DNA from 2 places in the Companilactobacillus sp. genome. Region 2 is predicted to be linked to the other one. Evidence: riboswitches for the same ligand, from Rfam matches in the RefSeq annotation. Region 2 holds a riboswitch; the other holds the start of a gene.

Region 1 (3,433 bases), 950 kb from region 2:
TTTAATCCTTTAAGAGCTTCAATAGTCGTTCCGTTATTAACAGCGGCACGATACCAACCCTCGCCTTGCTTAACAGTGTAGTATGATGATCCACTTCCTGTTGAAGCTTGGCCAGATGATTGGGTACTGTTTGAAGCAGTTGTTCCGGTTGAACCAGTTTGGCCATAGCCAGTTGATCCCGTTTGACCGGATGTTTCTGTTCCATAATTACTTGAAGAATTATCAGAGCTTGTTGAATCAGTAGTTTCATTTACAGTACCAGAACCATTGGAGCTGTCGGAGTCTGAGCTAGACTTCTTAGAACTGCTAGATTTCTTGGTAGTAGAACTCTTCTTTTTGGTCGAAGCCTTCTTCTTGGCTGATGATTTTTTTGAGTTTTTATCTTGCTTTTCAACTGATTGCTCAGTTTGATTATTGTCTAAATTGCTGTTGCTGCTGTCCCCATGAAAAAAGTACATTGCAACTGGAATAAACATCAAAGCAATCAAAATAATTACCAAGACTGCAACTAAGGTGTGATTTCCACGTTGCTTACTCTTGCTGACAGCTCGAGAAACATGGCCAGATTCATCTGTATCAGAGTCAAAGGTGTTTTCCCATGGCTTGTCATCTTCTGAATTATTCGCATTTTCTTCACGAGTTGGAGTAGCTTGAGCATTTTCTGCAGAATTCATAGCAGAACCTGCTGCAACTCCAGCTCCAACGGCTGCGGCTTTTTTCTCATCACTTTGTTTGCTGGCTTGTAAATGATCGACTGACCCCTCAGGTACTTGATCATTGGCAGTATTTTGGGTATTCGGATTTGAACGAGGAACGTTGTTCACAAAATCGGAACTTGTCCCAACGTCTTTACCCACAACGCTGTCGGAATTATCAGGCGCTGATTCGTTCTCTGAAGACACCAGATTATACTTACGTAGATCCTCTGGGCTAACCGAACCTTTCCGACTTAATCCCTCAGTCGATGCAGGGATCTTTGAACCGGAAAAATTATTATTGTTATTCTCGGGCATTAAAATCCAACCTCCTAATTTCTATCCTTATTAGAATAGCATATTAAGTTAAATTTTTTCTTAAAAGATTTTTAAAAATGCCTAAGATTGATGCTGAAATTTGAAATGTCCTTGTAATCTTGGATAAATTACCAAGACACCAACGCAAGTCAATAATGACTTAATTACATTAAATGGAATCACACCAGTAGCTACGTACTGTGGAAGTCCCATGTTTAAATGCATCCCGACAACATTCATGTATAGCGGCATCACCACGAATAAATTCAACAATGACATGATGATCGTCATAACCACTGTTCCAGAAACAATCGCCATGGCCTTTTTATTGCGATTCCAAAAATAAGTAAATGGCAGCAATAACGAGACTGCACCCACAAAATTAGAAAAATCGCCAATTAACCCGGCAACTCCTTGACCAGTAATGATCCAATGACAAAGAGTTTTGATAAATGCGATTGAAATTCCTCCGACAGGTCCAAAGAACAATGAACCAATCAGGGTCACGATATCGCTGAGATCAACCTTCAAAAACGGTAGCCAAATCAAAACAGGAAACTCGAAAAACATGATGATCGTTGCTAATGCGGCTAAAATTGCAACTCCAACTAAACTGTGAAACCGATAAGTACTTCTTCCCATAAAATCAACCTCTCCGCTGATTTCCGAAGAAAAAAGGCCTATTTTGGGCATACCAAAACAGACCTTCTCTGTTTTCTTCCATCTAGACTTTAACTATCGGTTTAGGAATCTCACCTAATCAACCAGAAAAACTGGGTAGCGGACTGTACCGCCGGTCGGGAATCTCACCCTGCCCTGAAAACCAACTATTTAATTTATAAATTCACTATATCAGATTATTTTCTTTCCTTCAATAGGGCAACTTCCTGGCGTGTTAAATTGCGATATTTACCCGAAACTAACCCATCTAAAGTCAAGAAATCGTAACGTTCACGCGACAACTTTTCAACTGGATGCTTCACACGTTCGAACATATTTTTAACTTGATGATTATGACCCTCATGGATCGTTAATCTTACTAATGAGGAGTTCTTCTTAGTATCCTTTGATAGCACTCGGACTTTAGCAGGAGCTGAAGTATAATCCTTGAACTTGATCCCGCCCTCAAGCTGCTTGATCTCTTCAGTCGTCAACTGACCTTCGATTTTGGCAACATAAGTTTTGTCGACATGATATCTAGGATGCATCAATTGATTTGCAAATTCCCCGTCGTTTGTTAACAAGATCAAACCTGAAGTATCGTAATCGAGACGTCCAATTGGATAAACCCGTTCAGGAACGTCTTCCTTTAAAAAGTCGGTAATAACTTTACGATCCTTATCATCTTTAACTGCAGAAATAACTCCACGTGGTTTGTACATTAAGATGTAACGTTTTTTTTCAGATCTTAATGGAACTCCATTAACCTCGATTTTGTCATGGTTATCAACCTTAACGCCCATTTCGCGAACGATTTTTCCATTAACGCTGACTTCGCCGTCAGCAATCATTTGCTCTGATTTACGACGGGATGCGATCCCTGCATCTGACATCGCTTTTTGCAAACGAACTTTATCTCCACTCATTTGATTTCCTCGTTTTTTTAAATTATAGAACTTGGTATATTTCTTATTCATTGAACATTGTATAGATTGAGTCTGCCACACGCAACCAATGACCTGATCAAGACCTTAAATTTGCAAAAAAATATAGTCGAACCTTGATTCGACTATAAACATTAAAAATTTACTATTGGTCCATTTCCACGTTGTCAAAAAGATCAATGTTGCCTTGGGGATTTTCAAAATGTTCAATTTTAGGTAATTCATCCAACTCTTTGATTCCAAAATAATCAAAGAAATAATCGGTTACCACATATAAGTTTGGATGACCTGGAACGTCTTTTTTACCATCTTCTTGGATCAATTTTCTGGCGAACAAGGTATTGACGCTTCCAGAACTTTGTACGCCACGAATTTCATCGATCTCGATCCTTGTGATCGGTTGTTTGTAAGCAACGATCGATAACACCTCAAGAGCTGCTTGACTCAATTTGGTTCCGAGACCAGATTTGAAAAATCTCGTCAATAAGTCAGCATATTCACTCTTAGTGACCAATTTAAAAATCTTGTTATATCTGACTAATTTGATGCCAGATGACGTATCGTTTTGTAATTTGATCTCGAGCTGTTCCAGATTTTGACGAACAGCCGAAATATCCATCCCGGTCAAGGTCGCGATATCGGATTCCGTAATGCCTTGATCTCCTGCGACAAATAATAATGCCATAATTTCTGCTTGATACAATGTTAATTCCTCAATTCAATAAATAACTCGCTTCTTAAATCTGCTTGATGTGCTACGATAACTTGATTTCTGACCATTTCCAAGATTGCCATAAAGTCAGTCACGACTTCTTC
Region 2 (3,433 bases):
AAATAGTGAAAGACCTTCCTGGTCAAAAAGTCGATGCATTCGTTGCCGGTTCTGGTTCCGGCGGTACATTTGTTGGTGTGACTCAAGCATTGCAAGAGGCCTATCCTGAAATGAAGGCTATCACGGTTGAACCGGAAGGCTCAATTTTAAATGGTGGTCAAGAACATGCCCATCGAACAGAAGGTATCGGTGTGGAATTTATCCCACCATTTTTCAAATCGATCAAAGTCGATGAAGTAAAAACAATCAGCGATGACGATGCTTTTTCAAATGTTAAGTGGTTAGCTGATAACGAAGGTGTCTTTGCTGGAAGTTCATCTGGTGCAGCACTAGCAGCAGCTTTACAAGTGGCCAAAGAGCTACCTGAAAATTCTACGATCGTAACAATTTTCCCAGATTCAAGCGAACGTTATTTAAGTAAAAATATTTATGGTGAAGAGGAGAAATAACATGAAATTTAATACAAAACTTATCCACGGTGGCATTAGCGAAGACAAGGCAACAGGAGCAGTATCGATTCCAGTTTATCGTTCATCGACATTCCATCAACACGAATTAGGTGGAGAACCAAAATGGGAATATTCCAGAACTGGTAACCCAACTCGTGCAGCTTTAGAATCATTAGTTGCTGACATCGAAAACGGAACGAATGCCTTTGCTTTTGCATCAGGCTCAGCAGCTATTCATGCTGCATTTTCACTATTCTCAGCCGGCGACCACATCGTCATCGGAAATGACGTCTACGGTGGAACATTCCGCTTGGTCAACAAAGTCTTGAAACGTTTTGGTTTGGAATTCACAGTCGTTGATACACGTGACCTCGATGCTGTTGAAAAAGCTATCCAAGACAACACAGTGGCTATTTATTTGGAAACACCAACTAATCCATTGCTACGCGTTTCAGATATCAAGGCTATCTCAGATATTGCTAAAAAGCATGATTTGAAGACGATTGTTGATAATACTTTTGCCACACCTTATAACCAAAATCCACTCTCACTCGGTGCAAACATTGTGGTGCATTCAGCAACTAAATATCTTGGCGGACATTCAGACGTTGTTGCCGGATTAGCAGTTACTAACGATCCTAAAATCGCCGAAGATTTAGCCTTTTTGCAAAACTCTATTGGTTCAACTTTAGGACCTGATGACAGTTGGCTATTAATGCGTGGAATCAAGACGCTCGGTGTTAGAATGCGCGTTCATCAAGAAAATACCCAAATCATTTATGACTACTTGCAAAAAAATGACAAGGTTGCAAATGTTTATTATCCTGGCAACCCTGACAGCGAAGGCTACGAAATTGCCAAGAAGCAGATGAACGGATTCGGTGCGATGATCTCATTTGAATTAAATGAAGGCCTCGATGCGAAAAAATTTGTTGAAAGTTTGCACTTGATCGACCTGGCTGAAAGTTTAGGTGGAATCGAGAGTTTGATCGAAGTTCCTGCAGTCATGACACATGCCGCTATTCCGCGTGAGATCAGACTTAAGAACGGTATCAAAGATGAGTTGATCAGACTATCTGTTGGTGTTGAAGATGACAGCGATTTGATTGCCGATTTAGAGCAAGCGTTTTCACAAATTTAAAAAATAATATTGTCAGACGATTTTTTTAGTGATAATATTCACTTTGAAAACTAAATAGATTTCTTCGGGGCAGGGTGCAATTCCCGACCGACGGTGACAACTTAAGTTGAAGTCCGTGACTCGCGTAAGCGATTGACCTAGTGAAATTCTAGAACCGACAGTAAAGTCTGGATGGGAGAAGAAAAACATGTATTATTTCATACCATAGGTGTAGTCTCTTTTGGCTACGATGTTCTCGTATGAAATCTTATTTGGCTTATTTAATGTGGCCCCGCATTTTTATGCGGGGCCTTTTTTAGTGGGGTGAATAGGATTTGGAAACACAAGAGTTAATGGATCTAGCTTTTTTTGAAGCTAAGCAGGGAGTCGATACTTGGACCAATCCCCAAGTGGGAGCAGTGATTGTCAAGGATGGACGGGTCCTCGCACAAGGTCACCATGAAAGATTTGGCGGTCCTCATGCTGAGATCAATACCTTGAACCATTTGGAAAAAATTGCTGATGCCAAGGGTGCAACAATGTATGTCACGCTTGAACCTTGCTCGCATTTTGGCAAGACGCCGCCGTGCGTCCAAAAGGTGGTCGAAGTCGGCATCAAGAAAGTGGTTATCGGTCAAAAGGATCCTAATCCAATCGTTGGCGGTAACGGCATAAAGTACTTGCTGGACCACGATGTGGACGTTGAGTTGTTGAATCAAACCGGCGGGATCAATCAAGCTTATAACTTCTTTTATCAAAATAAGCGACCACTAGTGACGTTGAAGTATGCGATGACCTTAGATGGCAAGATCAATCAGTCAAAGGATATCCGAACTTTGATTACCGGCGAAAAAGCTTACCAAGATTCACAGGAGTTGCGGTCGCACAATCAAGCAATTTTGATTGGTGAACGAACTTTAAAAATCGATGATCCGTTGTTAACGGTTCGTTCTAAAAAAATGAATTTTCCGCCATTTCGGATTGTTGTGATTCGAGATGTAAATACTGTCAGTCCGGATTTAAAAATTTTTCAAGATAAATTTTCGAAAATTTTTTTGTTAAGTCAGACTGAATCAAAACAGAGTTTTCCTGAGAACGTCCAAGTCGAAGTGTCTGATAATTGGACGCCGGATAACATTTTGGAGTTCTTAACAAAACTAAATATTGAATCATTGTTGGTCGAGGGTGGCAGTCAGTTGCAAGCTGCTTTTGTTGCGGCTGATAGAGTCGATCAAGTTGTTATTTACCAAGCACCCAAAATTTTTGGTGGTCAAAGCTTGCCGGCAATCAGGGCAAATTATCCAGCTACCGAGATCGACTTTTTACCGCCGAAGGTCACTGAACTTGGGCCAGATTTAAAAATTGAATTGAGGAGGGATGACCGTGTTTACCGGAATAATTAAAGATGTCGGCACTGTGTCTGACATTCAAAAACATGCGGAGACATTTACGTTAGCAATCAAGTTGGACCAACTTAGGAATTCTTCGCTCAAGTTAGGCGACAGCATCGCGGTCAACGGTACTTGTTTGACAGTCACAAAGCTGATTGCTGAAGGGTTTGAAGTTGAGTCTATGCCAGAAACCTTCCGTCGGACCAATTTGAGCCAGCTCGAAATTGGCAATCACGCTAACATTGAACCTGCTCTGGGTGCGTCCGAAAAGTTGGATGGTCACTTTGTTCTGGGACACGTCGATACGACAGCAAGGTTACTGGCTCATCGCTCAGACCAAAATTCAATTGTATTAAGATTTCAGATCGAGCCGCAGTATCGCAAATATATTGTTGAAAAAGGATCGGTCGCAATTGACGGCGTTAGTTTGACTGTTTCAAAGGCAACGTCGGAGTATTTTGAAGTGTCACTAA

What was found. A riboswitch is a leader RNA that binds a small molecule or an ion and turns the genes downstream of it on or off. The one in region 2 is predicted to bind FMN.
Region 1: linked by a shared signal. The riboswitch ahead of LKF16_RS02180 (ECF transporter S component) and the one ahead of ribD (bifunctional diaminohydroxyphosphoribosylaminopyrimidine deaminase/5-amino-6-(5-phosphoribosylamino)uracil reductase RibD) in region 2 are both predicted to bind FMN.

Annotation. Positions count from the first base shown of each region.
Region 1 is NZ_JAKVLR010000001.1:427,611-431,043, forward strand. Features, by position in the region: gene LKF16_RS02175 (LysM peptidoglycan-binding domain-containing protein) at 1-1,013, opposite strand, end outside; gene LKF16_RS02180 (ECF transporter S component) at 1,095-1,655, opposite strand; FMN riboswitch at 1,722-1,841, opposite strand; gene LKF16_RS02185 (pseudouridine synthase) at 1,871-2,599, opposite strand; gene scpB (SMC-Scp complex subunit ScpB) at 2,763-3,320, opposite strand; gene LKF16_RS02195 (segregation and condensation protein A) at 3,323-3,433, opposite strand, start outside.
Region 2 is NZ_JAKVLR010000001.1:1,377,984-1,381,416, reverse strand. Features, by position in the region: gene LKF16_RS06750 (PLP-dependent cysteine synthase family protein) at 1-449, shown strand, start outside; gene LKF16_RS06745 (trans-sulfuration enzyme family protein) at 451-1,590, shown strand; FMN riboswitch at 1,647-1,777, shown strand; gene ribD (bifunctional diaminohydroxyphosphoribosylaminopyrimidine deaminase/5-amino-6-(5-phosphoribosylamino)uracil reductase RibD) at 1,905-2,972, shown strand; gene LKF16_RS06735 (riboflavin synthase) at 2,953-3,433, shown strand, end outside.